DNA from 3 places in the Lysinibacillus sp. Y5S-8 genome. Region 2 is predicted to be linked to each of the others. Evidence: riboswitches for the same ligand, from Rfam matches in the RefSeq annotation. Region 2 holds a riboswitch; each other region holds the start of a gene.
The links. Region 2 has a riboswitch for cobalamin ahead of V6670_RS20165 (iron chelate uptake ABC transporter family permease subunit). Riboswitches for the same ligand answer to the same signal wherever they lie in the genome.
Positions count from the first base shown of each region.

Region 1: linked by a shared signal. The riboswitch ahead of V6670_RS20990 (hypothetical protein) and the one ahead of V6670_RS20165 (iron chelate uptake ABC transporter family permease subunit) in region 2 are both predicted to bind cobalamin.
Region 3: linked by a shared signal. The riboswitch ahead of metE (5-methyltetrahydropteroyltriglutamate--homocysteine S-methyltransferase) and the one ahead of V6670_RS20165 (iron chelate uptake ABC transporter family permease subunit) in region 2 are both predicted to bind cobalamin.

Region 1 is NZ_CP145889.1:4,296,418-4,307,203, forward strand. It holds gene V6670_RS20970 (putative RNA methyltransferase) at 1-573, opposite strand, end outside; gene V6670_RS20975 (MATE family efflux transporter) at 576-1,931, opposite strand; gene V6670_RS20980 (tyrosine-protein phosphatase) at 2,082-2,849, opposite strand; gene V6670_RS20985 (ABC transporter substrate-binding protein) at 2,992-3,942, opposite strand; gene V6670_RS20990 (hypothetical protein) at 3,926-4,483, opposite strand; cobalamin riboswitch at 4,636-4,836, opposite strand; gene V6670_RS20995 (glutathione peroxidase) at 4,937-5,482, opposite strand; gene V6670_RS21000 (hypothetical protein) at 5,567-6,115, opposite strand; gene ytvI (sporulation integral membrane protein YtvI) at 6,206-7,264, shown strand; gene V6670_RS21010 (NlpC/P60 family protein) at 7,458-8,591, opposite strand; gene V6670_RS21015 (AarF/UbiB family protein) at 8,937-10,786, opposite strand, start outside.
Region 2 is NZ_CP145889.1:4,113,614-4,124,399, reverse strand. It holds gene V6670_RS20175 (response regulator transcription factor) at 1-34, shown strand, start outside; gene V6670_RS20170 (YdhK family protein) at 76-645, opposite strand; cobalamin riboswitch at 958-1,146, shown strand; gene V6670_RS20165 (iron chelate uptake ABC transporter family permease subunit) at 1,291-2,337, shown strand; gene V6670_RS20160 (heme ABC transporter ATP-binding protein) at 2,343-3,134, shown strand; gene V6670_RS20155 (SMR family transporter) at 3,417-3,731, opposite strand; gene V6670_RS20150 (SMR family transporter) at 3,731-4,084, opposite strand; gene V6670_RS20145 (TetR family transcriptional regulator) at 4,156-4,734, opposite strand; gene V6670_RS20140 (hypothetical protein) at 4,948-5,118, shown strand; gene V6670_RS20135 (endonuclease Q family protein) at 5,219-6,385, shown strand; gene V6670_RS20130 (S-layer homology domain-containing protein) at 6,487-8,109, shown strand; gene V6670_RS20125 (ion channel) at 8,214-8,582, shown strand; gene V6670_RS20120 (DUF2653 family protein) at 8,629-8,916, opposite strand; gene V6670_RS20115 (hypothetical protein) at 8,904-9,371, opposite strand; gene V6670_RS20110 (YdcF family protein) at 9,556-10,572, shown strand; gene V6670_RS20105 (tetratricopeptide repeat protein) at 10,645-10,786, shown strand, end outside.
Region 3 is NZ_CP145889.1:2,354,523-2,365,308, reverse strand. It holds gene metE (5-methyltetrahydropteroyltriglutamate--homocysteine S-methyltransferase) at 1-1,118, opposite strand, end outside; cobalamin riboswitch at 1,297-1,476, opposite strand; gene V6670_RS11495 (Lsa family ABC-F type ribosomal protection protein) at 2,034-3,515, shown strand; gene V6670_RS11490 (hypothetical protein) at 3,924-4,289, shown strand; gene V6670_RS11485 (PLP-dependent aminotransferase family protein) at 4,523-5,938, opposite strand; gene V6670_RS11480 (FMN-binding negative transcriptional regulator) at 6,107-6,724, shown strand; gene V6670_RS11475 (GNAT family N-acetyltransferase) at 6,773-7,291, opposite strand; gene V6670_RS11470 (YitT family protein) at 7,416-8,033, shown strand; gene V6670_RS11465 (hypothetical protein) at 8,100-8,306, opposite strand; gene V6670_RS11460 (DUF4304 domain-containing protein) at 8,357-8,692, opposite strand; gene V6670_RS11455 (NlpC/P60 family protein) at 9,106-10,020, shown strand; gene V6670_RS11450 (DHA2 family efflux MFS transporter permease subunit) at 10,542-10,786, opposite strand, start outside.

The DNA.
Region 1 (10,786 bases), 180 kb from region 2:
GCTTTGTGGTACAACCTTTACAAGACAGCCATCTGGGGCAAGAAGACGCTTAAATTCCTCATAATTTGCGGGCGATAAAATATTTAATATTGCATCAAAGCTTTCTTGCGCAAATGGACTTTTGGCTAAATCACCTACACACCAAATTTGTTGTGGATAATGACGTGTTGCTGCCAATATGCCCTCTTTTGCTATATCGATACCAACACCGATACCATTGTCTATGTCTTTCATAATACGAGCTAAATGTGACCCTTCTCCACAGCCAGTATCAAGCACTGTTTTTGCAGAGGCTATAAGCTTACTAATTTTTTCTTCTACAGCATCATAAATCCCACTATCAATCACTGCCTTACGAGATTCAAAAAGACTTTTGCTATATTTAGAAGCAGCGCTATGTGTCAGCATGTTGACATAGCCCTGCTTAGCTATATCAAAAGAATGGTTAGCAGGACAAACCAATCTTCCCTGCTCATAGACATGCATCGATTGCTGACATACAGGACAAGCAAAAAGTGTGATAGATTGCTCCATTAATGCTGCCGCTATCGCACGTTTAGATAATGCTCCCATTTCTATGCCTCCTTCTGTTCATTCGGTGAAACGAGGGCAAATCGCTCCCATTTACGGCTTTTCCATCTAAAGTATACGATAATTGCACGTACCCATTCATCTGCTGAAATAGCTAGCCATATTCCAACCAAGCCCCAATCCAATACAAATACAAATAAATAACCAAGCGGAAGACTCATACAAACCATCGATAGAAAACCAATCTTCACAGGAAATCTGGCATCTCCAGAAGCACGTAAAGAGTTAATGACAACGATATTCATTGTACGGCCAGTCTCTAGCAAAATACTGAGGGCTAACACAGATGCTCCAATAGTGATGACATCTGGATTATCGGTAAAAACATGCATGAGTGGTTTGCGGAAAATCGTAACGACTGCAACCATAATAATCGTAAAAACAAATGCCGCACGGACACTTATCCATAGTTGATGGTATGCCTCATCCTTCTTCCCTGCCCCCACATGACGTCCGATAATAATAGCTGTTCCTGTACCAATGGCAATCGCAAATAAATACGTAAACATCGAAATATTCATAGCATATTGTCGTGCTGCCAGTGTTTCTGCTCCTAAATATGTCGCATAATATAAAAAGACAATCTGACAAAACTGATAAAGTACCTGCTCAAATGCAGAAGGTAAACCAATGTTTAATATTTTCCTTACATATTCCTTAGAATAATCAAAATAATAGTGTAGCTTCACGCGTACTTCCATCACTTGATAGAGCAACCAGAAAAACACTAGTACAGCTAATCCTCGACTAATGACCGAAGAAATAGCCGCTCCTTTTACACCAAGCTCTGGTAAACCTAAATTCCCAAAAATCAGACCGTAGTTTAGCACAACATGCAAGATATTCATGCCAAGTGATACATACATCGTTTGCTTCGTCCAACCATGTACACGAATAATTGCAGCAAGTGCATTAATAATAGCCTGTAGAAAAATAAAACTCCCGATGATAACTAAATAACTTTGTGCATAGTGAAGTACTTCTCCCTGCAAGTTCATCATAGTCATTAAATGTTTTGCAAAGAAGAAAAATAGAATACTCATTAACAGTCCAACAACCAAATTCATTGTGACAGCTAAAGCCGATATTTTCGCTGCTTCAAAAAAACGTCTTGAACCTAAATACTGTGAAACGACAATGGACGCACCATTCCCTACCACTTCAAGAATCAAGATCGCAATATGGATATATTGATTGGCTGCACCTACTCCGGATACAGCATTATCTGATAAAGCACTGAGCATAAAAGTATCGGCTAATCCCATTAACATAAATAGAAATACTTCTAAGAAAATAGGCCATGTTAAATGGAATAGACTTAACTTATTTGTCTCTTTCATTGTCTCTGCCAATACTTTCACTTCTCCTATATTTTTCTTAAAAATCTATTGTATCTTATCATAAATTTTCAGACTGTAAAGAGGTTTATAGGAAGACAGCGCTTCCACATAAAAAATCCCTCTCACACAGTTATGTGAAAGGGGTCATTGTTATGTTAAGCAGTAGGCTTGCAATTGCTCTCGTCTAGCAATAGTTAGGCCAAACTCCTGCTCTAAAAACTTAGTCTTTGAGCCATAATGGTAATCCATAGCATCCAATGCTGCTTGTAAATAGTCTTCTCGAGCAGACATTAATGCATAAAATTGCTGTAATTCTTGCTCATTATATTGATGTTGAATAGCCTGTGCCATTCTTTCTACCATTGGACGTAAATGGATATTCGTATTTAAATAGTCTTCCATAATCGTCTCCTCAGGTACATCTAAGGCTAGCAAAATAAGAGCTCCCCCTATACCTGTGCGATCCTTACCAACTGCACAATGGTGGACAAGACCCAAATTGTCAGGATTTTGTATGGTTTTCATTAACTCTTTAAAGGAAGGATTATTAAACGGCATCTGTGCATAAAAATCTCGGAACATTTCGGGGCTTACTGCTTTATAAAAATCTCTACCACCAGCATTTGTAGGCATTTCAAATGTATGATTCCCCTTCGCTGGTATTTGAATATATTGAGCGTGCGAGAACACAGGGTTAGGATTATGGTGTGCCTCATTATGATCACGATAATCAAAAATGGTTTTAATCCCTAATGTTTCAAATAGCTCTTTATCCGCCAGCGTCATTTTCCCAAGAGCCGCTGAGCGGTAAAATAAACCGTTCTTTACAATGCGCCCATCCCTTGTCCTATATCCCCCCATATCTCGAAAATTATAAACTGCCTCAAATGGAATTATCTTTGTCTCTAACTGTTCCAATTACTACACCTCCTAAAATTATCGAGCATTCTTACTTTTATTTTATAGAACTAACTCAATTAATTCCAATTTTCACACTAGGAAATAACAACCCACATAAAAATGGCTAGCTGTCAGTATACAGCTAGCCTTGAATGGTTTCTTATTTAAATAACTCTGGATAGACAGCCTTTGCTACTAGTTCTACGGCTTCCCCAATACGTGGGCCAGGTCGATTAGAGATATCTGTATCAAGAGTCTGTACTGCTTTATTTTGAACTGCTGTCACTGTGTTCCATCCATCACGTGCAAGTATTTCCCCTATTGGATCTTCTGTGTAGCTTACTGTCGTTAAAATAACATCTGGGTTTTTCACTATGACATCTTCCTCAGAAACTTGTGCCCAGCTGCTCAAGTCAGAAAAAATATTTTTAACATTGGCTGCATCTAGTATTTCTTGCTGGAAAGTACCAGAGCCTGCTGTATAAATATCTGGCTTAGGACTAACTTCTAAATAAACATTTTTCGGTGCTTTTACTTCCTTCACCTTTGTTTTAACGTCAGCTAATTTCGCTTTAATCTCTTCGTTTACTTCATTTCCTTTATCTGCAACACCCATTACAGCTGCAATCTGTTCGATGTCACCATAAACATCATCGAATGTAGCTGCTGATTTAATAACAAACACTTTGATTCCAGCATCTTCAAGTGATTTCATTGCATCCTTATCACCAATCGTATAAGCTATAACAACATCTGGCTTCAACGCTATGATTCGTTCACTGTTAAAATTCACAGAATCAGAAACCCGTTCAATTTTCTGTGCTTCCTCTGGGTAAGTATCGTACTCAGTTGCTCCTACGATTTTATCACCAACACCTAGAGCAAACAAAATTTCTGTATTACTTGGTTGCAATGATACAACTGTTTTTGGTACTTCTTTAAACTCTATTTCTACACCGCGATCATCTGTCACTTTGTAGTTTGTTTGCTCTGTTTGTTGTGTATCCTGTAAAGCGTCTTTATTTTTAGTATCTACTGAAGTACCACAACCTGCTAAAATCATTGCAAGGAAGAGTACTGTTAGCCATTGAACATTAAATAATTTCTTCATTATTATTCTCCTTTTTCTTTTTCATCGGATATGATTTACTAATAAATGGTATTTCAGCTATCCCTGCTTGTTGATTCATAAAGACAGCCATAACGAAGCACACATTGGCTAATAGGCCTAAATAATCAAAAAGAATAGCTGGAACCTCTCGTTCCTCCGATACTTTGTGTAATGTACGATATGATTTTTTGGCTTCACTACGGCAAAGATGTAGAGCAGCAGCAGCCTCCGTACCTTGAGGTAAGACAAAGTTTTGTATCTCTTCCTTCACATGACGAACATAAAAATCATAGCGCTCACTTAACCAAGCAAGATCCTCTTCTGTTACAGCTAGTTTTCCACGAACCGAGCCATTGACATGGTAGGCCATAGGTAAAATAACCATTAAATCTTCTACAACAGCTTGTACATCCTCTTTCTTAACTGCAGCTAAAGCAACTCCCAAATGCGTAGTCAGACTGTCTGTTCGAATCTCAAAATCAACCGTCGAAGCTTTCTCACGCATAAATGGATAACAAGAATAACGTGCATCTTTTTTCACTTGCGATCCCCCCACTTTCCATTATGAAAATTCTTGCATAAAAAAACGCCGCTCCTTTACGCAAAGGAACGACGAAAATAACATAATAATGGCCAAATTAACATGACATAGCCTATGTATTTGCCGTATATCCTCCTAGCTTCCGAGAAGTTTTTATACGTTCAAACAAAGGTCGGTCTCCTGGCTTGTACAGTTCATTACATAAAAAACGAATGTGTGATAAAGTACCTTCCCATCTCTTTTGAGACAGTGGCAAACCTTTATACTAGCTGTACTTACAGTTGCGGAAACAGCTTCGGTTTTTCACCGAATTCCCGATTATGCTTGTTAGCACCTTTTATTCTGCAAGAATAATTCACTTGTAAAGCAGTTTATCATATATTAATAGGAAAAAATAGCTGTGCTTTGAATGGATCGTCACTATTTCTAAAGAATAAGATAAACAAAACTGTTTTATAGTATAGTTTCAATTGCCTGTTCAATATCAAGTTGTGAATCTGTTGGTTCAAAGCGTGCAACGGTCTTGCCGTTAGCATCTACTAAAAACTTTGTAAAGTTCCAGCGAATATTACGACCATCTAAAAAGTTTGGGGCAAGTTGAACAATTGCTTCAGCAAGCATTTTTTCCTGCATGCTCGCCTTGCCAAACTTTCGAAAATCTACTTCATGTTTTAAATAATTGAATAATGGGTGGGTAGTCTCTCCATTTACTTGTACAAGCTCAAAAATCGGGAAGGTAACTCCATAATTCACTTTACAAAGATGCGTAGTTTCCTCGCCATCTTCAGGATTTTGATGACCAAATTGATCGCAAGGAAATCCTAGAACGACAAAATTATCTTTCCCATATTTATCATACATTTTTTGTAAGTCATCAAATTGATATGTAAATCGGCATTGATTCGCCGTGTTGACAATTAGCATCGTTTTTCCACGATAAGTTTCCATCGATAAAATTTCACCATTAGGTTTTCGTACTAAATAATTATAAATGCTCATGTCCTAGCCCCTTTTATTTTTTCATTTATTATAGTTGACTATTCAATAATTTACCAAATAATTTGCACAAAAAACACCATCTCGTTACGTTGAACGGATGGCTGACTTATACTTCTGCTTAGATTTAACGTCCTGCTCTTCATTAATTAAACGATGGGCAATGTCTAATAACTTTATGTCACTTGTCTCGTCATATAGCTTTTTAAAAGATACAATAATATCATGGCGAATGTGAGTCGGATGCTTCTCATCTAAACAAGTTTGAAATCTCTTTGCTAAATAAGACACCACTAAGTCACTTTGTACTTGACCTGCTAGCCCAATTTTCCAAATAGCTTGTAATGCATTTCTAGCTGTAACGGATCGTTCATCATAAGTCACAGCCCAAATCTTTAAAAAATCCTCCAATACCCTTTCTTCTGGGTCACTTTTTGCGGCTAAGGCGCATAAAATTTGTGCAGCACGTGCACGTGCATGACCATCTTTGTATGTAAGTGCTTGTACAAGCTGTTCCCAGACTGCATATGTCCAATCTACGGGTTCCTGCAGAATTTTTATTAGTTCCTCGTAAGATTCAATATCGCGGTCATGCTCTGTTAGATTATTAAAAAGTTGCAAAATCTCTTTCTCCATAATTTATCCCTACCTTTATTGTTTCAGAACGTAATAAAATTTGATTTATGGTACACTTAACTTAATTTTTTTCTCAAAGAAGGTGAGTTTATGAATAAATTTAATGCTAGGAAAATGATTTTCCGATTGATTGTGATTCTTTCTCTACTTGTAGCTGCCTATTTTGTAATCCCTGTATCCATGCCTATAATACTTGCTGGTGTCAGTGCATTTTTCTTAGAACCCATTGTTATGTTCTTTAAAAGGCGATGGAAAATGTCAAGGAAAATTGTAGTTGCTTTTATATACATAGTGAGTGTTATTGTTATCTCTATTATTTGCTATATATCCATTACACAAATTATGTCGCAAATAATTATATTGTCAAAGCAAGCTCCCTATTATATTTCCAAGCTATCAGATATGTGGCTTCATATGCAAGAAAATATTTCTAAATACACAGAGGACTTTCCACCTGAAGTAAGTGCTTCGCTTCAAAAAACCACTATGGATTTCATAAAGAAAGTTGAAGAATCCTTTTTAAGCTTCTTTAATTATAACAAAGTTTCAGCATTCTTTTCAGAGATTCCAAGCCTATTTATCAGTCTTCTCGTTTATATGATTGCTTTATTCCTATTTATGCTTGATTTGCCCAAATTAAAGGAAATCACTTATAAATATTTAAAGCCTAACACAGCAAAGAAAATAAAAATCATCTTAAATCGTTTAAAAGATGCAACATTCGGTTATATGAAGGCACACTTATTTGTAAGCTTTATCATAGGTGGCGTCACACTTATTGGATTACTATTAATCCAACCGAAATATGCAGTTACGATGACCATTATTATTTGGTTAATAGATATCGTTCCTTTCCTAGGGTCCATTATTATATTAGCCCCATGGGGACTATACCATCTATTAATGGGAAACACAGCTATCGCTGTAAAATTATTCATCTTAGCTGCTATTTTACTTATTATTCGTCGTGTCGTCGAGCCTAAACTAATGGGCGACCACATTGGCTTATCCACTTTACCAACATTAATTGCCATGTTCATCGGTCTACAGTTATTTGGTATCATCGGTTTACTCGTTGGCCCATTTGTTATCATTTTCTTTATTGCCTTAAAAGAGACAGGTGTCATTAAGCTAAATTTTAAAATTTAATGCAAAGTCATTACGCTTCGAGCTTACCTCTAATGCTCCTCTTAAGCACTGGAAATGCAAAATAAGTGTTCATCTCTCCTCGACAAAGGAGGTAGATGAACACTAAAGCAAAATAAAAAAGGTCATCTTTGTATATTTTTTCTCTACAAAGATGACCTTTTCATCATGTCAATCGTCTATTAAATATAGAGGCTTATTGAATACGACCAAAGCCTACTAAGTATTGATTCCACCAATCAAGTGATTCAATTACGATACCATTGTTTTGAGCATCGATCATTGTGTTGTTCCCTAAGTAAATGCCTACGTGAGCTACACCAGAACCATAGCTGAAGAATACTAAGTCTCCAACACGTGCTTCACTTGCTGAGATACGTTGAGTTACTAAATACTGCTGGGATGCTGTACGTGGTAAAGAAACACCTGCTTGTTTGTATGACCACTGTACAAGACCTGAACAGTCAAAGCCTGTCGATGGGTTACTACCACCCCAGACATATGGACGTCCTAGGAATTGTTTAGCTGTTGAAATAGCATCTCCTGAAGAAGCCGTACCAGCTCCTGAGCCCATAACAATTTTTTGTGGCACGCCGCCATCATTATTTTGAGTTGCTTGTACAACTGGAGTTGCTGCTTGTAGCGCACGTAAACGGGCTGCTTCTTCCTCAGCTGCTTTACGCTCTGCCTCTAAACGTTCTTCTTCTTGTTTCGTTGCAATTTGAGCTTTTAATGCAAGTGATTTCGCTTCATTTTCAGCCTTTTTCACTTCCATTTCGCTTTCCTTTTGTTGAAGCTCTTGGAACTGCTTTTGAAGCTCTTTTTGTTTTTCATCTAATGTAGCTTTTTGTTGCTCTAAGCTTGCTTTATCTGCTTCCTGTTGATCTACCAATTCTTGGTCAGCATCCATTAATGTTTTGACCGCTACGACACGATCCATTAAATCGGCAAAGCTTTTTGCTTCAAGAACGACATTTAAATAAACGCCTACAGTATTATCTTGTGCTTGGTATGCAGCCATACGCTCACTTAAAATTTTAGAACGTTGCTCGATACGTTTTTGTGTTTCAACAATACTAGCATCCACTTCTTTAATATCAGCTTGCACCTGTTTAAATACTTTCACCTTTGCGTCGATCTCTTGTTGTAACTTCTGTAGTTCTTCTTGTAATTTTTTAACTTGTGCATCAATTTCAGCCTTTTTCTCAATCATTTGTTGAGAAGTTTCTTCGGCATGTACTTCTGTTGGTTGAATTGTATTAAATAATAAGCCGCCAGCTAGTGCTAATGCTAGCACCATCGACTTACGCCATTTATTGCGCTTACCCACTGATCTTCATTCCCCTTCATTTGTCAATTTCGCTCTAGATATTCTTATGTAATCACTTGAACGATTCTATTTTAATCAAATGTTCTTATATTTATTTTAGCCTTTTAAAGTTTAGCATTTTCGGCATAACTTTTATACTATTTCATGTCTATTTAATACATTAGTAAAACTCGAAATATTTCTGTAATATTTGCAAGAAAACTACTTTATTCTACAAAACGCCACTTTATTCTGCCTATCGCTACTATTAGCTGATTCGACATTAGACCTACGCATCACTTTGTAATGTTTTTGTAATATTTTATTCAAATATTTCAATGAAAAAGGTAGGGAATCAATCCCTACCTACTGCTTCATCGATCTCAGCGCTTGTATAGATAATCTCACTAACAAAATTGCACATAAAAATAAGCCTAAATAGGCGGCTGTGTTTAAATATACCGCATACGAATCATGAATAAATTGTGAGATAGCTAAAAGAGCAACAGATATAATGCCAAATGTTATCCCTACTAGAAGCAGTACAAATCGAGAAAATAGATTTGTGATAAAACGTGCATTATGTTCATCTGAGAATATATCATGATGTAAAATGATTTTCCCACTTTCAACACGTTGAATGAGTTGATCTACCCTTCTTGGCATTTTTCGCAAAGTGGGAATCAGCATGGATAGTTCTTCTTGCAGTCGCTCTTTTGTTGCCATCGGTTCTTTAAATGGCTTTAGGAAAGACGCACGCATATATGTAGCAGAAAAATCCTTTGCCTCTGTAAATATATCGAAACGTTGATCAATGACCCGTAATGTGCCATCTAGCGTCACCAAGGACCGGAGAGCCAATCCTACAGCAGGATAAAATGCAAGTCCAAAATCTCTTACCACTGTAAAGAGCGCATGGATCAATTCTTCAGTTGGTATACGATCAACATAGGAGATTTTCAATAAAATTTGATCGATGGCCTGCTCCATTCTTGCGCGTTCTGCATGATCAGCATTTTCCACTAATAATGTTAAGCCATCATATAACACGCTTGAATCATTAAGCTGAATGCCCATCAAAAATAGCTTTAAGCCTTCTTGCTGTGTAGCTCCTAATCGTCCAACGGCTCCAAAATCGAGCAAAACGGGTGTGCCATCCGATTCATCAATATGAATATTACCTGGATGTGGGTCTGCATGAAAAATACCTGAGAATAGCATTTGCTCAAAAAAAGAATACAATACCGTTTTGGCAAAGTGCCTACGATCAATAGATAAACGTTTGAATTCTGATGCCCCATCCGCCACACTTTGTCCACGAATATATTCCATCACAATGATATTCTCATTACTATACGCTGTATAAATTTTAGGAATTCGTACCTTATAATCACTTTTGGCTAGCGCATTCTTCACCTGTAATGTGTTACGCACTTCAATATCTAAATGAATTTCCTCACGTAGTCCATCGGCAAACCCACCCGCTAACTCCCGAAAGCCTAATGACTCTGCCCAAGTCGATTTTGTTGAAAGCCAATTAGCAAATTCCTCTAAAATTTCAAGATCATCACGCATAATCCCTTTTACTTCTGGGCGCAATAGCTTGACGACAACCTCTTCATAATTTTTGAGTCGTGCCTTATGCACTTGGCCAATTGACGCTGCTGCAATGGGCTCCATTTGAAAATGACTAAAGATCTCATCCATAGGTTGTGGAAGTGAACCCTCTAAAATTTGTGTAACTTGCTCTGCTGGTAAAGGCTTCACACTATGTTGCAATCTTGCTAACTCATCAATAAAAATAGGTGAAAATAATTCTTTACGTGTGGAGAGGACCTGTCCAAATTTAATAAAAATCCCACCACACTGCTCTAAAGTTGCTCGTAGTGCAATCGCAAGCTCTTTTTCATTTTCCCGCTGCCTTGCATATTTAATTGTTTGCACAACACCGTTTGTAACAGCAATTTTTAATACCTGTCGCAAACGTTTCTGCTGTCGCCAATAGCTTCGCAGACGTAATAGCAAGGACTTTTGACCGTTACGACGATCTCCAGCCGTAATACCGCTTGGATCAAATAACTCAAAAACCAAATAAAGCAACATCGAGATAAGTAGCATACTACCAATCCAAATAAGTGTGCTAACCTCTGTCACTGTCTGCATCATCGTTTCAGACAAAAAATCTGTATGGCGTAAATAAGAATACCAGTAAACAA
Region 2 (10,786 bases):
AATTGATAGAAAATCATTACAACACAAAAGCTAGAAAACAACCTCTGCCAGAAATGCTGGAAGAGGTTGTTTATATTATTTTGAGGTTAATTCTTCTTCTGTCACCCATTTATGATTTTTAACAGCTTCACCATTTGTGGTCGAAGTGTAATCAACCATATAAACAGTCGTTTGGATAGCCTCCTCAATACGGACAGTCGCATTTTCCATACCTTCCATATGCGCTGCGTCCGTTTTTACTTTTGTGCCAGGAGCTAGTGGTGCTTCTTCTGGATCAATCAATTCTTCATGAATCACCCACTTATGATTTTCTACACGTTTTCCACCGGAAGTTGGCTCATAGGAAATAACATAGGCAGTTGTGTTATAGGCACCTATTATTGTTGCTTCGGCACCTCTCATACCGTCCATATGTCCATCCGTAATAATCACGTTACTTCCAACAGAAAACTTCGGATTATCCGCGTTTTTTAATGTGGGTGGTACTTCACCTGAGCTTGAGTGGTTCATCGTAGAATGATCCATTTCTTCAGCGGTGTTATTGGAAGTAGATGCAGGCTTCGTTTGCTCCTCCGCACAAGCTGCTAAACTAATTAAGGCCGTTACTGCTAGAAGTCCAGTAGACCATTTTCTTTTAAATATCATGTAATATCCTCCTCACTATTTTCCCTTACTGTAGCAAACAAATGTGCAGAAATGATGGATGTCAATCACTTTTTGACATGAATGAAGAGAACGAAATGTTGTTGATGTATGTGATAGGAAAAGTGGCTAATATGTGGTAGGGTATCCTCCCATGCCAAAACTATTAAGTAATAGATAGCCAATTTATAACGAGCAAATAGCTATTGTGCTCAAAACTGCGAAGAGACAGCTTATATATTGTTCTTCCTTAGAAATAAAATTCCATGTAGACTAACAATCTATAAAAATGTATGATAGAATCGTCACAATTTTATAAATTCAAGTACTATTGGTGTGCCATTTTATAATGTCACTTAAAAGGGAAGTCGGTGTAAGTCCGACGCTGTCCCGCAACTGTAACGAGGAGTCCTATAATATTATTTGCCACTGTGGAAGAATGGGAAGGCAATTATAGGGTGTTGAATCGAAGCCAGGAGACCTGCCAGTTAGTAATACCTGTAATGCCCACGAGGATGCAAGCAATTACGGACAATAGCTGGATTTTTTCTGACTTTGTTTATTCTAGGGTATTTCTATGCGTAGTTGCGTATGGAATACCTTTTTTTATTGCTTCATTCATCAATATTCAGTAGGAGTTTAGAACGGATGAATAAAAAGTTTATATTTTTTTCCTTAATCCTTTTCTTCGTATTAATTGTTTCTATGACCTTTGCAGTCATGGTCGGCTCTGTATCAGTTACGCCATTGTATGTATGGAAAGTTATTCTTTCTAAAATCCCCTTTATACAAAATGCCATAGAGCAGGATTGGAGTCGCTCACAGGAAATTATCATTTGGCAAATAAGAGCACCTCGTGTTTTATTGGCTGCTATTGTTGGTGCTGGATTAGCCATTGCGGGGGCAGCCATTCAGGCACTTGTGCGAAATTCCATTGCTGACCCGTATATTTTAGGGATTTCTTCAGGGGCAGCCGTCGGAGCGACATCTGTGATTATTTTAGGAGCCTTTTCATTTTTAGGTATTTACGCGCTTTCAATATCAGCCTTTCTAGGATCATTACTTGCCATTGCACTGGTGTTTTTCTTATCTCGTGTTGGGGGACGGGTTTCTATTTTTCGTCTGTTATTGGCAGGTATGGCTGTTTCCTTTATTTTAACGGCCATTTCTAATTTTATTTTAATGATGTCAAAGCAAGAGGGGGCTTTAAAGGCTGTTATGTTTTGGATGCTAGGTAGTCTAGCAGGAGCTAAATGGAATAATATTATCATTCCAGCTTCCATATTTTTTGTCGTATTTGGGCTTCTCTGGCTACACTATCGAAATTTAAATTTACTTTTACTTGGGGAAGAAGCGGCAGTGACGTTAGGCGTTAATCTTCAGCAATTTCGGATTCAGCTTATATTACTTGTCTCCCTGTTAACAGGTGTACTGGTGGCAGTCAGTGGCTCTATTGGTTTTGTAGGTCTAATTATCCCTCATATAGTACGTTTAATTGTGGGATCTAACTATAAATATGTGATACCGATTAGTGCTTTAATAGGGGGGATTTTCTTAGTGTGGGCTGATGCCTTTGCTCGAATTATCATTGCTCCTCAGGAAATGCCAATTGGTATTATTACAGCCTTTTGTGGAGGTCCATTTTTCATTTGGCTACTCCGTCGCAATAATTATTCTTTCGGTGAAGGAGATTAACTTATATGACATTAGAAGCAAAGCAAGTATCATTCTCCATTAACGATCAACGTATACTACATGAAGTAAGTATTCAAATAAAGAAAAAGCAGTTTGTTGGGTTAATTGGCCCTAATGGTAGTGGCAAATCAACATTGCTAAAAAATATGTATCGTCTTCTAAAACCTGAAAGCGGGACGGTATTATTAAATGAGCATGATATTTTAAAGCAATCTAGTAAAGCAATTGCGAAGAATTTAGCTGTTGTTAGTCAAGATACACCTGTTTTATTTGATTTCACTGTACATGATTTAGTTAGCATGGGGAGAACGCCACATAAAAAACTGTTAGAGCTAGATCAAGAGCAAGATTTTCAAATTGTTAAAGATGCTTTGAAGCAAACAGGTATAGCTCATTTAGAAAAACGAAGCTTTAGCTCCCTTTCAGGTGGAGAGAAAAAACGTGTAATGGTTGCACGAGCACTAGCACAGCAAGCACAAGTGCTTATATTAGATGAGCCAACGAATCATTTAGATATCCAACATCAACTTCAGCTTATGGACTTAATTCAAACCTTACATTTAACAGTAGTTGCGGCTTTACATGACTTGAATATTGCGGCAATGTACTGTGATCAAATTTACGTGTTGCAGCAAGGTCGAATCGTGTGTCATGGGACACCGGAGGAAGTGCTAACACCAGCATTGTTACAAGAAGTATTTGGTGTTTTTGCTGATATTCAAACACATTCCTTGACTGGTAAACCATACCTCACGTATGTTCCTGATCAATTCGCAAAGAAGGTCAGTCAAGTTTAAAAAAGTAAGGACAACTATTTTACATAATATATTCATTATGAAAGTAGCATTTACGAATATACATGGCATAGGAAACAGTCATATCAGGAAGAGTTTTTATGTTTCTTAGTTAGAAAAATAGTCAATGTTTATACAGGAGACGGATTTTTCATTAGCTAGAGTAATGACCGCAGTGTATCTGTTTAATTATAAAAATGTAACAGGTTCAAAGATATACTCAATGGTTTAAATGACAAAGGACATTCCTCGATATTAGAAGGATGTCCTTTGATTGTAGTTTAATTAAGATACGGCCTTTAACCCTGCTACACCTATGATAATAGCGATGATACTGATAATTCGTGGTAGATTTTTGGATTCACCAAAGAAAATGATATTGACAAGCACTGCACCGACAGTACCAATACCTACCCAGACAACATAGGCAATGCTTAGCTGTAAATAATTGAAGGAAGCATATAAAAGGGCAAATGATAATCCAAAGCCACCGACATATAATAATAAATTTCGTATCGTTTTATTTTGACTATAAAAGCGTAATCCAATAACACCTATAATTTCGGCTATTGCTGCTAATAAAATATATACCCAACCCATTATGCATTCACTCCTTTCTTTTTATCGTGATCTGTTGGTGCGTTATCCGCTAATTTTAATCCAATAACGCCCGATATTAAAATAAACATGAAAATACCTTTAATCGCATTAAACTCTCCATCGAAAATAAAAATGTCCATTAACGTAGTGCCAATTGCACCTGCACCAGCGAAAATAGCGTATACGGTACCAGTAGGTAGGTTTTCACAAGCTTTTGATAAGAAGTGAAAATCGATAGCAATTATAGACACAATAATAATCCAATGCCACCAGGAACTTGCTACATTAAAACCAAATATCCAAAACAACTCAAATAAACTTGTTAGACCGACATATAACCATTCTTTTTGCATAATTAAAATCCTTTCATTGATAGAATTAATGACTGACGTTCAGTCATTTTGTGGATAAAAGAGAACGTCACTTACGCGTGACGTAGGCCAAGTGCATGATATAAAAAGTCTAGAAGTTCAAGCTTAAGCAGTGTCATCGTTTCATCCTTGCTGTCATCAAACAAATAAACTTGTTCTGCGGCAGATTCAATTAGACCAATAATAAGCTTTGCTGACCGTGATGGATTAATTGAATCTCGAATGATGCCTTGTTGTTGAGCCGTTAATAAGAAATTACTCATCCAATCATAGTATGGTGCATAAATGCTTTCCCATTCTTTTAAATGCTCTGTTTGTGCAATTCCAGCATAAATGAGTGCAACGATATCACCATATTCCTTTGTGATCGAGAAAATGATTTCAACAACCTCTTCAAGTTGCTGATCAAAAGGCTTATGATCTGAAACACCTTCATCTACGGTAGTAATAATTCTTTCTACCATATTTTTTGCAATAGCTGGCATGACAGAAAGGCGTGATGGGAAGTAGAGATAAAATGTTCCTTGAGCAATCCCAGCAGCTTTGACGATATCTGAAACCTTCGTCTTTTCAATTCCTTTTTCGCGAAAAACTTCAATTGCAGCTTGAATAATTTTTTCTTCCTTTGACATGCAATCCCTCACTTTTACCTTACTTGTTTATTATGTTACAGGAGGAGAAAAACAATGTCAATAAAAAATGACTGAATATCAGTCATTTTCGTTTTCGTTCAACAAACGTTTGGAAATTAGTTAAATCACAGAGCTGTACGCCATTGTGTTGAGGTGGAATGACGTATACTTTTTTTATTTCAGGGAACTTTATGAGTGAAAGGATTGATGATAATGGAAGACATTAAATTTGCTCAATTAGATCCACAGCAACTTGCGAAAATTAACGAGCTTGAAAAAAAGATTGGTGTGACATTAGTTGCCTATGATTCATCGTCAGGGTCATCACATGGTTCAGATGCTTATGAGACAAATAATAGCACTACCGCCAATCATCCATCATAATAAAGTGAGAAATACCTTGCTGTGATGTAAGGTATTTTTATCTTGAATCCGCTTGAACAAAAAAATTTACGTACTTGAAATATTAAAGGGAGCGATTGAAATGCAAATATTTTATGCAGATTTACATATACATATTGGGCGTACTTATAGTGGGCGTGCAGTGAAAATTACTGGCAGTAAAACGTTAACGTTAGCAAAAATTTTAGAGACTGCTAGTGCTAGAAAGGGATTAGATATTATTGGGATTATTGATTGTCATTCACCCGAAGTAATCGAAGAAATGATGGAGATGATTGAACAAGGTGAACTACAGGAATTAAAAGAGGGCGGCCTACGTTTTCAGGAAACAACGTTGATTCCAGGGTCGGAAATCGAAATTTACGATCAATATTGTCATGGACCTATTCATGTGCTTGCTTACTTTCCAACATTGATGCTTATGAAGCAGTTCTCTGATTGGATGTCCCAGCATATGAAAAATATCCACTTGAGTTCTCAGCGAATTTATTGTGACGGTCTCACATTACAGCAAAAGGTGCATGAATTGGGAGGTTTGTTTATTCCTGCCCATGTTTTTACACCATTTAAAAGTTTGTTTGGTAAAGGGGTTGAGCGTAGCTTAACAGAAGTCTTTGATCCACAGCTTATCGATGCCATTGAATTAGGGTTAAGCTCTGATACCAATATGGTAAGTCGTATCAAAGAATTACAAGCATATACGTTCGTTAGTAATTCTGATGCTCATTCGCTTGGAAAACTGGCACGTGAGTATCAAAAGTTACAATTAGCAGAAGCAAATTTTGCAGAATTAAAAATGGCTCTACATGAACAACAAGGTCGAGCAGTAACAGCGAATTACGGTTTAAATCCTTTGCTTGGCAAGTATCATCAAACGGTCTGTGCTAAATGTGGAGAACGACTAGGTAACGAAGCTACCATATGTACAAACTGTGGAAGTATGCAAATCGTAAAGGGTGTAGCTACACGTATTCAGGAACTATCAGAGGATTTTCTGAATGAACGAAATAGACCGCCTTATATTCATCAAGTACCACTTGATTTCATCCCTGGTATCGGCCCTAAAATGATGGAGCGTTTAATAGAAGCATTTGGTACTGAAATGAATATTTTACATGTGGTAACGCTCAACCAGCTTGAACAAGTTGTGCCACATAAAGTCGCCCATTTAATTGATTTAGCTAGAACGGGTCGATTAGCGATCGAGGTTGGTGGTGGTGGAGTATATGGAAAAATACAAACGGAGTAGAGAAAAGTTTCAAAAAGATTGCTGTAATTTAACCTATTTTTAACTTCCCTCTAGTAAAATAGTGAAAACAATGACTATTTTACAAGTAGAGGAGAGAGTAAATGCGATTATCAAAGAAATTTCGTTATTTAGCAGCGAGTGTACTGGCTTTGCAATTAACCATCCCTGTAGTAGCTAATGCACAAGAACAAGACGACTACATAGCACCAAGCTGGGTTATCCAATCTGATTATGTGGCACTAGGCGACTCATTAGCACATGGAATGAATGAGGTAGGTGTTATTGGGTTAGGCTACACGGATTTTATTGCACAGGCCTTACAGCAGGATGGCTTCCTTACTTCTTATAATAAGGGCTTTGCTATGTCAGGCTACACTACCAAAAATGTTTTAGCAGATTTACAAAATGATGTAGAAAAAACAGTCACAGGTTTTGGATACACAAAGGAACAAGTAAGGTTACGAGCTTCTATTAAAGAGGCAGAAATCATTACATTAACGGCTGGAGCAAATGATTTATTACCATTATTAAAAGAGTCCCAATCAACGGGAATTGATACGATGGCTCTTGTTAAAGCTACTAAAGAAGCTGTATCGAATATTGCTACAATCCTATCTGAAATCAAAAAGATAAATCCACAAGCAGAAATATACGTGATGGGCTATTATAATTCTTTCCCATACTATAGTGAGAATCTACAAAATCAATTTAAACTGTTATTGGCTACAGTGAATTCAACAATTAAAGCAACCGCTGAAAAAGCAGGCGCCATTTTTGTGCCGACATATGATGTTGTTGCAAAGGATGTTGCAAGCTATTTACCAAACCCTGATAACATTCATTTAAGTGAAGCTGGTTATTTAGCGGTCGCAAATGAAGCATTTTTACCAATCATTAAAACTAGCTCGTTATGGGATATAACAAAAGCTATTCAAGTAGATATGAAAAATCGTACAACTGTAGAGGTTAAATGGCAGGACGCGACAGATAATGTAGGTGTGGCAAATTACAATGTCTATGTGAATGGAAAATTAATCTCAACATTGGGTGCAGATACGACAACATTTACACTTGAAGATTTAACAGAAAATACAACCTACAATGTTTCCATCAAAGCAATCGATGCAGCTGGTAATGAAAGTGTTCAAAATCCAACGATTACTTTCACTACAAAGGGAACAGTAAGCTTTACAGATACAGCACAGCACTGGGCGAAAGAATACATTCAAAAAGCTGCGGACGCTGGGCTTATGAATGGTTATACGGATGGGACATTTAGACCTGATAGTAGTGTAACGCGTGCGCAGGCCGCTGCTATTCTTGTGAGAAGTTTAGAGTTATCTACAGATGAGAAGGCACCATTTACTGACATTGCAAATTATGACGCAGTAACACAATCAGAAATTGCAGCAGCATATGTTCATGGGCTTATTAAAGGAACTGATGGGAAATTTAACCCTGGACAGTCTGTTACACGTGCTCAGCTAGCCTTAATGATAAGTCGTGCCTATGAACAGCAATTTAATCAACCATATAGTGCAAAGGGCGATGTGCCATTTACAGATGTAACCTCTTATAATGCAGAAACAAAACGTGCCATTACCATGTTGTATGAGTTGGGGATTGTGACAGGAAATGAAGGGAAATTCTCACCAGAAGCTGTCACAACAAGAGGTCAAGCCGCTAAAATATTTACAAGCCTTAGTCAAATATTCATTAAATAATTCTGAAAAGGTAGGGGACCATCACCTCTACCTTTTGACGTTTTTAATAAAAACGAAGTATAGTCTAACTATGTTGTAGAACGTATTTAAAGAGGAGAATGGGGATGCTGTCATTTATATTATCTGCGAAAAGATTAGTAAAAGGGTTGTGGAAGTCATTTAAACGTCCTCAATTTATCTCATTATTTACTACATTGTTTTTAATCATTTTATCAGGAACACTGTTTTACAAGGGAACTGAAGGATGGTACTGGTTAGATGCTATGTATTTTGCTGTAGTGAGTTTGATACCAACAGGCGTAGAAACAGGGTTATATCCAACAACGACTTATTCTAAAGTATTTACAATGATTTATTTAATAGTTGGTACGGGAGTAATGTTTATTATGTTGCTAATGCTAGGGCGTTCTATCGTAGATTTTTCTCTTAATGAGGAAGAAAAAGAAGAGATGAAGAAACGTTTGAAAAAGTAAAAAGCAGTACGATGAATTTTTGAACAATTCATTGTACTGCTTTTTTTTATGATAGTTTGGCAATAATGCCTTCCTCGTCGTCTAAAACAAGCTCAATCCCAGTTGAGAATGGGTCACTATGTAGAACATCTTTAATCCAAACACGTAATGCACCAATCATAGCTGCTGTATTAAGCACTTCGATTTGACCGTTTACTTCAACCTCTGCACCAAAGCCAGCGTCATCTTCGTAAGTCAATTCGACAAGAACTGCCTCGGGACGAATGTTTTTATAATAAGCTTGAGATAAACAAATAGCATTAATAATATCTTGTTCGTTGATTATTTGTGCCATTGTGCTTCCTCTTTGCGCTTTTTCTCTTTAAACATATTCATAATCTTTACCACAAGCATCACGATAACGGCAATTGCAGCTACATTAATGAGTAGACCTAAAATATTGCCAAGAATCCCCATGCCACTAAATAGACTGCCGAATAATAAACCAGCTAGACCACCAAGCATTAAGCCTTTCATTAGACCGCCAGAGAAAAAGCCGCCTTTTTTAGTAGTATCTACTTTATTAGTAGAGGATGAGTTGTTTTTATTTGTTGTTGCATTATTTTGATCTTTAGAAGTATCCTTAGATTTTTGGATATTCGAGCTATTATTGTTGTTATTAGTGAAGCCTTTTTTACCTGATTTATAGGATTTAGCTTCTGCCGTTGGTGTATCCGAAATGAATAATGTTGCACCAACAGTCGAAAATATCAGTGTCGCTGCAAAAAGAGCGGCAAGAATTTTTTTCATTACTTACATTCCTCCAATATAATTTTGAATTTGGTCATAAACTAGTTCTTATATAGTAATATTACATGAACTATATTAAAAAATAAAACAAACGCCTTCAATAATTGAGCTATATCATCAAATTTGAACAAGTAGTGACAAATGCCATGATTGTGAAAATTCTGCAATAGAAAGGAGTGAAACGATGCTACTAACTTTAACACTTTTCATCACATTATTTATCGTGTTGTACTTAACAGAAAAAAGGCGCTTTCTCAATGCGGTAGCACTAGGTTTAATAGGGATCTATATGATAAGAGCGTTCATTATGCACTATCCATTATTGCTGCCAAATGATCAGGGGATTATTTCAGAAATGGGGATATTTATTATATTGGGAAGCTTTCCAAGCATTATGTTTATTTTATCAATCGCAATGTTTTTCAATAGTAAAGTATTATTAGAGAAGGAAGGGCGTAAAGTACGTAATTTAATGTTAGCGATTCTCGGACTAAGTTTTGTTATTATGATGATATGGTATGTTTTCGTCATTTTTATCCAAATCGAAAATATACTTTGGCATATTCTTTTCTTCTATGCGTTTTTGGTTTTTGGCTATACAATGTTTTTATACACAAGTGTTCTTGCCTATGCAATACTGTATCATTTTACACCCATACGCTATGAACCAAATTATATTATTGTATTGGGCTCAGGGTTAATTGGGGATAAAGTGCCCCCACTTTTAGCAAGTCGTTTAGATGAGGCAGTAAAGCAGTATAAAAAGTATGGGGAGAGAGCTTTTATCATTGTCTCAGGTGGTCAAGGCAATGACGAAAAGCTAACCGAGGCATATGCCATGAAACAATACTTAATAGATGTACAACATCTTCCCACTGACAAAATATTGCTCGAAGATCAATCGACCAATACAGAACAAAATATGGTCTTTTCCAAAAAAATAATGGATCATCATGCGCAGGGAGAAAAATATCGTTCGCTATTTGTGACAAATAATTTCCATGTATTTCGTGCAAGTATTTATGCTAAGAAAGCAAAGCTAGATGCAGAAGGAATTGGCTCAAAGACAGCCTTTTACTATGTTCCCAATGCATTTACACGAGAATTTATAGGCTTATTAGATATGTATAAATGGGCCCATATTACAGTTTTTTTAATCATTACGCTATTCGTTGGCTTATTATTGAGAGCATATGTGTAACCAAATTTCAACTGTCTTCCATATAATAGTGGCAAGGCAGTTTTTTTACATAGTGTGCAAGGGAGGAAAATAATGTACGAGCAAATGTTAGCCAAGCGAAATAAAGAAAGAATTGATTCCCTACAAAATCTGACACAGTCAGAAAATACATGGTTTGCTCAAAATATAAAATTACTTACATTCACGGAAGTTACCCTAACAGCCTTGCAAAAAA
Region 3 (10,786 bases), 1.8 Mb from region 2:
TGTAAGATACCCTCTGTATCTCGTCTACATTTAGTTAGCTCCGTGATTTCTACAATCTTTTCATCTGCGAAGGCTAAGGCATGCTTCAGAACAGGGTCAATCTCATTTTCAAGAGCAGTTGTGATCGGTACATGTTGTAGATTGCTGGATGGTTGAATCCATAGCTCTGATGCATTACTTAAATGCTCAATTGCCTGAATTGTAGCATTGACCTCCGCTAAGTTGGAACGCCAAATATCACGTCCATTAACAACCCCGACTGCCAATACTTTGTCCTGAGGGAAACCATATTGACGAAGTGACTCCATATTTCCTTTATAGCCATGAACAAAGTCTAGGCCAAATCCTTCTACAGGCAATGTAATCAATGTTTCATAGCCGCATAATGCTTCAAAATAAGTTTGCAGCATGATTTTCGCTTCTGGAACGGCAACGGCTAACTGGTCGTAAATCTCTTGCACAAGCTTGATGTCTGCTGGATCAAGGGTTGTGACAAGTGATGGCTCTTCTAGTTGAATCCAATTTGCACCTGCCTCCACTAATTCTTTTAATACTTGCGTATAGAGCGGTATTAGAGCTAATAAGTATTCAACCTGTGTGAATTTGCTATAGCCTTTTGTTAACTTGCAGAATGTATAGGGACCAATCAATGTTGGCTTTGCAATAATACCGTACGTTTCTTTCGCCTCTATGAAATCGGCCAACACTTTATTTTCTGTTAGTTTCAAGGCCTGTCCCTCGTATTCAGGAACAATATAGTGATAGTTTGTATTAAACCATTTTGTCATCTCACTAGCTACAGCTGTTTTATTCCCTCTTGCTACGCTGTAGTAGGTAGATAAATCTACTTTCCCTCCCTGCCAGTTAAAGCGTTTTGGGATGAGACCAAACATTAATGCTGTATCTAACATTCTATCGTAATACGTAAAATCGCCAACTGTCACCATGTCGATGCCAAGCTGTAGCTGCTTGTCAATTCTAGCTAAACGGATTTTCTTTAAACTATCCTCAAAATCCTCTTCAGAAAGCTCGTTGCGCCAAAATGCTTCTAATGCTTTTTTCCATTCGCGATCTTCCCCGATATACGGGTAACCAATGAGTGTGCTTGTATAGGTCATTTTTATATCTCCTTTTCAGAAAAAAATAAAAAGCCATTTTCCAAGGAGGAGAATGGCTGCTAGTTAAAATTTTTAATGCTAAAACAATACGAAAAAAGTATCTACTTTCGCATAAATCATTTGTTATCGCACAGTGCCGATTTGGTCACTTTTCACCACCTATTTCCACGTAGGTATTTGGTGTGTACTAGAAATTGGCAGGTCTCCTGGCTTCTCATCAACACGCCTCACAGCCTTCCCGGTTTCCCAGTGGCCTTTGTGATTTGCTCCGAATAACAGTTGCGGGACAGCGTCGGATTTGCACCGACTTCCCTTTTAAGCCAAACTTTCATTTGGCACCAATTCTTACACATTATTCAATTATGCTCCTACTATAACATATCTTTCAGAATAGTAGAAATAATTTTTATACGATTATCTAAATTATTTCTATATTTATTGTCGGAATTGGTTTAAGAAGACAAGGCTACATTGTATTCCATAAAAAAATTTGTTACTATAAAAATACAATTATGAGAGGACTGATGAATGGACGATGATGAACTAATCTATATTTTTATTTGAAATGAATCACTTCAAACGACAAAATATAGGATTAGTCTATCCATTTTTAATAATCAGTTTGCGTTTATTTGTCATGATGCCATTGACAAATAAAGTTTATTCAGTGAGAGACTAATCCTTCCAATATCCAATTGGGGGGATTTTTTCTTGCTCTCATAGTTTATTCTGTATCTTTCATCTACCTAATAAAGGAGAGAAAAAATGAGCGATTCTGATACTATTGTGACGCATGTGATGCTCCGTATAAGTCGTTAGCATCCATCAACTTATACGGAGAGATTTAGCATCGATGGATGTACCGACTTTGTATAAAAAAAGAAAAATGATTTGCTATACAAAGGAGGAATTATCATGTCAATGATACAAGTACAAGACTTAACGTTTTCTTACCCAAGCAGCTTTGATCATATTTTTGAGGGTGTCAACTTTCAGATCGATACAGATTGGAAACTTGGATTTATCGGTAGGAATGGTCGTGGGAAGACAACATTTTTTAATTTGCTATTAGGGAATTATGAGTATAGTGGGAACATCATTTCTTCAGTAGAATTTACTTATTTCCCCTATCCTGTTTCAGACCCAAACAAATATACGTACGAAATTTTTGAAGAAATTTGCCCTCAGGCAGAAGATTGGGAATATATTCGTGAAATAGCCTATCTAGATGTCGATGCTGAGGTCATGTATCGCCCTTTTCAAACATTATCTAATGGAGAGCAAACAAAGGTGTTGCTTGCAGCGCTCTTTTTAACAGAGGGACAGTTTCTATTAATTGATGAGCCAACCAATCATCTCGATACAGATGCACGAAAGACGGTCTCTGATTATCTACGCAAGAAAAAAGGATTTATTTTAATTTCGCATGACAGAGCCTTTTTAGATGGCTGTGTTGATCATATTTTATCGATCAATAGAGCCAATATTGATGTTCAAAGTGGTAATTACTCAACTTGGAAGTTAAATTTTGATCGACAGCAGGAACATGAAGAAGCAACTAATCAACGTCTGCAAAAAGATATCGACCGTTTAACGCAGTCTTCCAAGCGTTCGGTAGGTTGGTCTAATCAAGTGGAGGCTTCCAAAAATGGAACTACGAATTCGGGTTCTAAGCTGGATAAAGGCTTTGTTGGACATAAAGCAGCCAAGATGATGAAGCGAGCAAAGAACTTGGAATCTAGGCAGCAAAAAGCGATTGATGAAAAATCAAAACTGCTAAAAAATGTTGAAAAAACGGAATCTTTAAAAGTACAACCATTAGCATTTCCATCAAAAGACATGGTTGTTGTAACGGATGTATCGATTCAGTACGATGACAACTTTGTGAATCAGCCTATTAGCTTCAAGGTGACGCAAGGTGATCGTATTGTTCTCGATGGCAAAAATGGAAGCGGAAAAAGTAGTATCCTACAGCTGCTTCTTGGCAAGCCTATACAGCATACAGGCTCTATACATTTAGCTGCTGGCCTTATTATCTCCTATGTTCAACAGGATACTGCTCATTTGAAGGGATCGTTATCGGATTTTATTGAAGAGCATGCTATAGATGAGACGTTATTTAAATCTATTCTGCGGAAGATGGACTTTGAGCGAATTCAATTTGATAAAGACATCTCACATTATTCAGGTGGGCAAAAGAAAAAGCTGTTGATTGCCAAAAGTTTGTGCGAAAGAGCACATCTCTATATTTGGGATGAACCCTTAAATTTTATTGATATTTATTCGCGCATGCAGATTGAAGAGCTTATTAAAAGTTTTAACCCTACAATGATTTTTGTGGAGCATGACCAAGCCTTTCAACAAACCGTGGCAACGAAAACAATATCTTTGTCATAAAGGAATCATTTAGAGAAGAGTCCATTTTCAAAATGGATTCTTCTTTTTAATGATATTGAAACCAAGTGACACCTTTATAAGCTATCAGCTGCAAAAGAAAGACGGCATATGGACCGTAATAAATAAAGCAAGTAAGCCAGGTAAGAAAATGCAGCATCAATTACCCTAGTATATATAAAGAAGAATGGGAAATTTAATTTTTCCCATTCTTCTTCTTTTGTTAAATAATTTTATAATTAACATTCTTTCTATCATCCCATTTGTGGGAAACTCCTTAATGGCTAAATCTTATTATCTTTATCGTTTGCATGGGTCCATTCCACATTATTGAAGGAAAATATTAAGCATTAAAATTTTTCTGAAAGAGTGTTATGATCAGAAAGGATTTATGATTGATGGAGGATTTAAATGAAGGTTGATTTTGAAGAATTATTACATGGTGTTTTTTCATCTTTGCATGCGATAGAAGGCGTAAAGTCTGTCGATTGCATTCTTGAAGTTTTAAAAGATCGAATTGTTTTTCCGGAGATTACTATTTTAATACTGAATGCTAGGTTTGAATTGATCTATTTGTTTAATGAACAGAAAGTAGTGTTTAAAACGTTAAGAGAAGCTTCGATTGATTCAAATTATATAGAAGAAATCAATTTAATTAATCAGCATTGTAGTTCCATTGAAGGTATTCTAAATGATTTTATTAACACAGATACACTTAAGAATTATTCTTTAAGCCTTCTTTCCTTAAAGTATAAAGAGAAAATTCCGAATAGTTAATATTGTGACAAAGATAGCGTTATGAAAAATGGAATTTGGTAAGAGTTTCTTCTACCAAACTCCATTTTTTAACTCGCCAAGTCTTACAATTTCTGTTGAAATAAGATGGTTTGTGCAATGCCAATAAAATATGCTGATTCCGCAATAATATGATTTAACACAACTTTTGCTGTTACATGCATAAGTCCCTCTCCACTTCCACTGATCTATAGAAATAGAGCTTTCAAAGACAGTCACAACATGCTAGGGCTATCAAACCATGCATTTTTTAATAGCTTAATCCCCTTGTCAATCTCTTCTACCTCTAAATTTGCAAATCCAAGCAAAACTTTTGCATGCTGTATGACGGAAGGATTGGCGTAAAAAATAGAGGTTGGGTATACTTTTACACCTGCCAGTTTTGCTGTTTCAATTAGTTCTTCTTCAGACATTTTATTATTTGGTTCGAGTAGAATATGTAAGCCACTACTAGCCCCATGTATTTTCACGTTATCCCCTAATATTTGATGAATGGACTTTAGTAAAGCCTCATATCTTCTTTTATAGCCATTCCGTGTTTTATTCAAATGTCTCTCCCAATGCCCACTTTCCATAAATAACTGTAAGGTATGCTGATGAAGTCTCGATACAGTTTGAACATAGTAGTTGTTGTTATTAAATAAAAGGGTTAATTCCCTTGGTAAAACCATATAGCTTAGCTTGATGGAAGGAATCAATGATTTTGAAAAGGTGCCCATATAGATGACGCGGTCATTCGAATCTAATCCTTGTAGAGCAGGTATAGGTTTACCTGCATATCGAAACTCACCATCATAATCATCCTCAATAATATAAGCATTTTCATCTTTTGCCCATTCTAATAATGCTAGTCTTCTTGAAATCGGCATAACCGTTCCAATGGGGAATTGATGGGAAGGAGTGACATAAACAGCCTTGACCCTACTTTTTCTTAACTGTTCGATATGAATGCCTTGTTCATCGAGAGGAATGGGCTTCATCTTTATACCATGATCCTCAAACAAGTAACGAACGCGATAATACCCTGGATCTTCCATAGCAAAAAGCTCGTTTCTTCCAATTAAATTACATACGATGCCCATTAGAAATTGCAGACCTGCACCAATGACAATTTGGTCTCCTTGGCATTGAACCCCTCTTGCTTCATAAAGATAGCTTGCGATGTAATTCCTTAATTCAAGCTCCCCTTGCGGATCTCCATATAAAAGCAGATGAGCCTGCTCTTCATTCAGGCTTTGCAGTGTTAATGTACGCCATATTTTATAGGGGAAATCTTTTAAATTGATATCTCCATAATTAAAGTTGTACTTAATTGAAGATAGCTGTTGTTCCTGCGGAGTCGCTAACTGCGGTTCAAAATGATTAGAACTTGTTTGAAAATAGCCCCTTTCGAGTTCTACAACATAAAGCCCCTCTCGTTCTTTACTAATTACATAGCCCTCTGCAAGGAGCTGCTGGTAAGCTGCATCAACCGTGTTGCGACTAATCTGTAAATGTTTAGCTAAGCTGCGTTGAGACGGCAATTTGGTTTGAGCTAAAATATTTCCATTTTGAATTTCAGCTTTTATATAGCTGTATAACTGAAGATAAAGTGGTTCTTCATTATTCAAGTTGGGTGTCATTTCGAGCATGGCTTATTGGCTCCTTTGAAAATAGCTTTGCTGGCACTTTTAAGAGGTACCAGTGATTGATTATAATAAAATCTACATTGTAGAGGAGAAAATGTAAAGACGTGTGATCACAATAGTTTGTTTATTTAAAAAGCTCACAATGATTTGATGATATAAGGAGAGATTTGTATGTATATTCCAAAGTATTATAAAATAACGGATTTTGAAGAAATCAAAGATTTTATTCAAAACAATTCCTTTGCGACAATTGTTTCAATTCGAAAAGGTAAACCAATAGCAGCTCATATCCCTGTACTGCTAAATAAAATTCAGGATGACTATTACCTGACAGGTCATTTAGCTTATGGAAATCCTTTATGGAAGACTTTTGAGGACGTGAATGATCTTCTCGTCATATTTAATGGGCCTCATGCCTATATTTCTTCCTCTTGGTATGAGCATGAAGATGTGCCAACTTGGAATTATCAAGCTGTCCATGTATACGGAAAAGCAAGCCTTATGGAAGGAAAAGAGTTAGAGCAAGATTTGACTAGCTTACTAGAAAAATATGAGAAATTCCGAGAAAACCCTGTTTTGTGGGATAAACTATCGCCTGAGCTTTTACAGCAAGAAATAAAAGGGATTAAAGGATTTAAAATAAAGATAGACGAAGTGCAGGCTGCCTATAAATTAAGTCAAAATCGTAATGCTAATGATTATGCCAATATTATTAGCGAGCTTTATAAAGAACAACAACCTCAAGCTGATGCATTGGTCGAAGCCATGAAGAAAAATAGAAATGACTAATAAAAATGGTAGAAATGTTGTTTTATCAACGTTTCTGCCATTATCACTTTATTCGAGCGTTTTGGTCATGATGAGATCAATTTGTTCTTCATCCCCCATATAAAAAGAATGAGCACCTGTTTGAACAAAGCCAAGTTTCTTATAAAAACTGATAGCATGGTCATTTTTCTCCCAAACGCCTAGCCAAATGCTTATTTTGTTATGTGCAATAGCTATTTCCATTGCTTTATTGATGAGGTATTTACCAAGCCCTTTGCCTTGAAATTTATGTCGAATATAAATTCTCTCCACCTCGAGTGATTCATCCCCCATTTGTTCGGATTGTGCCTCATTGACATTTACTTTTAAATAGCCAGCTACTTCTTCATCATCATAGATAAAATAGAAGGCTGAATCGACATTGGTCAATTCCTGCTCTAGCTGATGATCATGAAATGCACGCTCTAAATAAGCTTTCATATTATCAGGCGAGTTTTGGTCTTTAAACGTGTCATTGAATGTTTCGATGCTTATTTCTTGAAGCTTTTTTAAGTTTGCTAGACTACATTCCTCTAATTTAACGGTCATTGCTTCCACTCCCTTATCGTGAACTCTTTCTAGATTTTATATTGCAAATGCAATAAAAAGAGTATATAGTCAATTTAACGTAATTTTATTGTATTTGCAATAAAAATGAAAAGAGGGCTTTCGTTTGAAATATATCTTTTATGTAGTAGGCATTTTCATTTTAACGCTAGGTATTTCTCTAACAATTCATTCCAACCTTGGGACTTCCCCTTTTGATGCGGTTTTAGTCGGATTGTCTAATCATGTAGGTCTAACTGTAGGAAGCTGGGAAATCATTTTGGCTATCCTATTAGTCGGTAGTAATTCCATATTAGCTAGACAAAAGCCTGAAATAGTAGGGCTGATCACAGCATTTATCACAGGTATAGGAATTGATATGTGGTTACTGCTATTAAATGATTTAGCAATACTATGGTATAATCAGGTGGTTTATTTTGGCATAGGGCTAGTTGTGACAGGATTAGGAACGGCAACCTATTTACATACAAATTTTGCGCCAATTCCTGTAGACCGACTAACCTTAATTATAAAAGAGCAAACAAACAAATCGATTTTTTTCTCAAGAACGGTTATTTACCTCTTTTTCTTAGTGTTGGCGATGTTGTGTAAAGGACCAATCGGTGTCGGTACATTATTAACGGTTTGCTTAGGTGGCTTTATCCTGCATTTCTTTATGCCCATTACTGGAAGAATACTAGATACTATACTGAATACGACCGTAAATGATCAAAATGAAAGCTAAAATAGAAAACCGGCTATTCGATGAAGAAGGAGTTCTAGTTTTGTGATAGCTACTCTTCATCAAGTTTCACTCCAAATTGATTGAAGATAGCCTTATATTTTTTTCGAAAATAGCCCATCGCTGTTCAGTTCCATCCTTTTTCTGCAATTCATGGTAATAACGCTTAGCTGCTGTTACATCATCAGCTTGCAATAACAAATGAAAGCTCTCTTCACCTAGATGTAAAAATGGGCCAGACGTGTAATAGTCTATAATGGATCTGGCATTAGTCATCGATTCAAAGAAATGAGGAGCCTCTTTCATCCCACGAAGTAGCATTTTTCTTAGACTATCCATATTCGCAGTAGGATGGATGGAAAATCGAGATCAGGTATACCTTCGACAATTGATTCAATTCTTGCTCGGAAGTGACATTCTGCTTCTTTTGGTGCTGTCAGAATCTCTTTCGATTGAATGTGTGCCAACTCGGTTGCGTAAATACCGCAATTCATATAAAACATGACATTATTAGCTGTATTACCAGCGGATTTTTGGAAATTGAACATATAGATAAGATTTTCGGTTGTTTTATAGAAATTCAAACTTTTCTTGTTGTAGCCAAGCATCGAAAGGAATGGCTTGATGTTCTGTTTTATTAACTTATTAAAAATCTGCTGCAATAGAATCCCTCCCATCAGGTTATTAAGTAATGAGGTTCACAGGTTAATTTCATTTCCTGTTAAAATGATGTCCCTCTCTTTGAATGGATTTTTCACCTCTTGATTATCGACTAATTCTTCCCAAATCATTTGTCATAATTCTATGTTTTTATATTTTGTTCAATGGTTTTTGGTTTTTTAATATAGATGAAATATATAAAATAGCACTTATATCCCTATACATCCAATAATTTCATATATTTTTGGTAAAATTACCCGTGATTATTGCAGAAGTTTTACACAGTTAAAATTAAGGTTTCAATTTAGCCGTTTAGGGGTAATCGGTAATATTATTGAAAAATAACTCTTGTCTCTTTCATGCTATTCTTACTTTAGTTCAAAAGCGAAAGTTTTTTGAAAGGAGTAAGATTTAATTGAAGAAAAAATGGTTACTACCCATTTTCGCCTCATTTATGTTCTTCACAGGCATAGGTGTTCATGAAGCGAAAGCGGCAACAATAGCAGATATAACAAATACAGCAAAAGCATATATAGGTGTACCTTATCAATATGGGGGCACAAATATTAAGACAGGTGTGGATTGCTCCGCATTTACACAAATTGTTTTTTCAAAGCTAGGGATTTCACTAGAACGTACATCCAAAGCTCAATATCAGCAAGGTACTTCGATTGCTAAAGATCAATTGAAGACTGGTGATCTAGTATTTTTTAATACTTCGGGAAGTGGTATCTCCCATGTCGGCATATACATAGGTGACAGCAGTTTTATTTCAGCTACTACAAGTTCTGGTGTTAAAATTGATAACATCAATGACCCTCATTACTGGGGATCTCGTTACGTAGGGGCAAAACGCGTGGCGAACTTCACTGAAAATGAGTTTGGAGAAGTAAAAGATGCTGAAATCGACTTTAGCGTTTATGCTTCACGTGGAGAAGTAGCTCTTAAACTGGCTAAGCAATTACAATTAGATACTAGTAGCACCAATTCAAGTTTTCCTGATGTAAAACCATCGTCTAAATATGCGGGTGCTGCTGAGGCACTTAAAAAAATCGGCGTTTTTACGGGGGATGAAAATGGCAAATTCAATCCAGGTTCTCCTATGACACGCGGTCAATTATCGAAAGTTTTAGTGGAAGCATTTCATTTAAAACAACAAGGAGCGGCAGAACAATTTGTCGATGTTCCAAGTGCTCATTGGGCAAACAATTATGTATCCATCCTCGCTTCCAATAAAGTTACAGTTGGTAAAGGTGACAATGTATTTGGGGTGAATGACAATGTTACACTCGTACAATTAGATGCTTTTATCCAACGATTAGCTCAATAACTAACTTCAAAGAGGTGTTTCATCTATGGATGAGACGCCTTTTTTGTTCTTTAGCTCCCCCACCTCCAAAGCCCGCACTAATTATACTCACTTCAAAATTATATAAATAGATTAAGATAAACGCTATATTAGCCGAACGTACCGAGCTAAATCGAGCCACTTTTTATTTGCATTTTATAGATATGAATGATCTATTAAAACAAGTAGTGTACGATATTTCCAACGATTTTTCGGTAAAAATAACGCTAACTTTGCAGATTGACACCCTTGCTTCAAAAGAAAATTCCATATGATGTTACCGGACTTGATCGTGATAGAGAGAGTTTGCGAATCCTAAAGAAATAACGTTATCAATGGATATTCTTGCTTCTTCTGTACTAGGAGTTGCTCAAAGATGGGATTCATTTTAGCTCTGAATAGATAACCGGCCAAATTATTGAGTTGTATCGATAATTTTTTTTATAAATCTCCTTTATCCAAATAAAAACAGGCGCTGCTTAAGCTTAGCAACGCCCGTTTATTTATTCTTCCACTATTTTTTCATTAACTTCCCCACTAGCATGATTTTCATGACTAGGTTTAACTCGCTTAATAAAGAAGGCAAGGACGAGTGCAATCGCTGCAATCAATGTTGACAGGAAGAATGTATAAGTTATACCATGTAGCATGGCTTCGTTCATCATTTGTTGCTTTAATTCCGCAGCAGACTGTGACGTTGTTTGAGTTGCATTAGCACTCATATTGTTCATCGCACTTGCAGCTAATT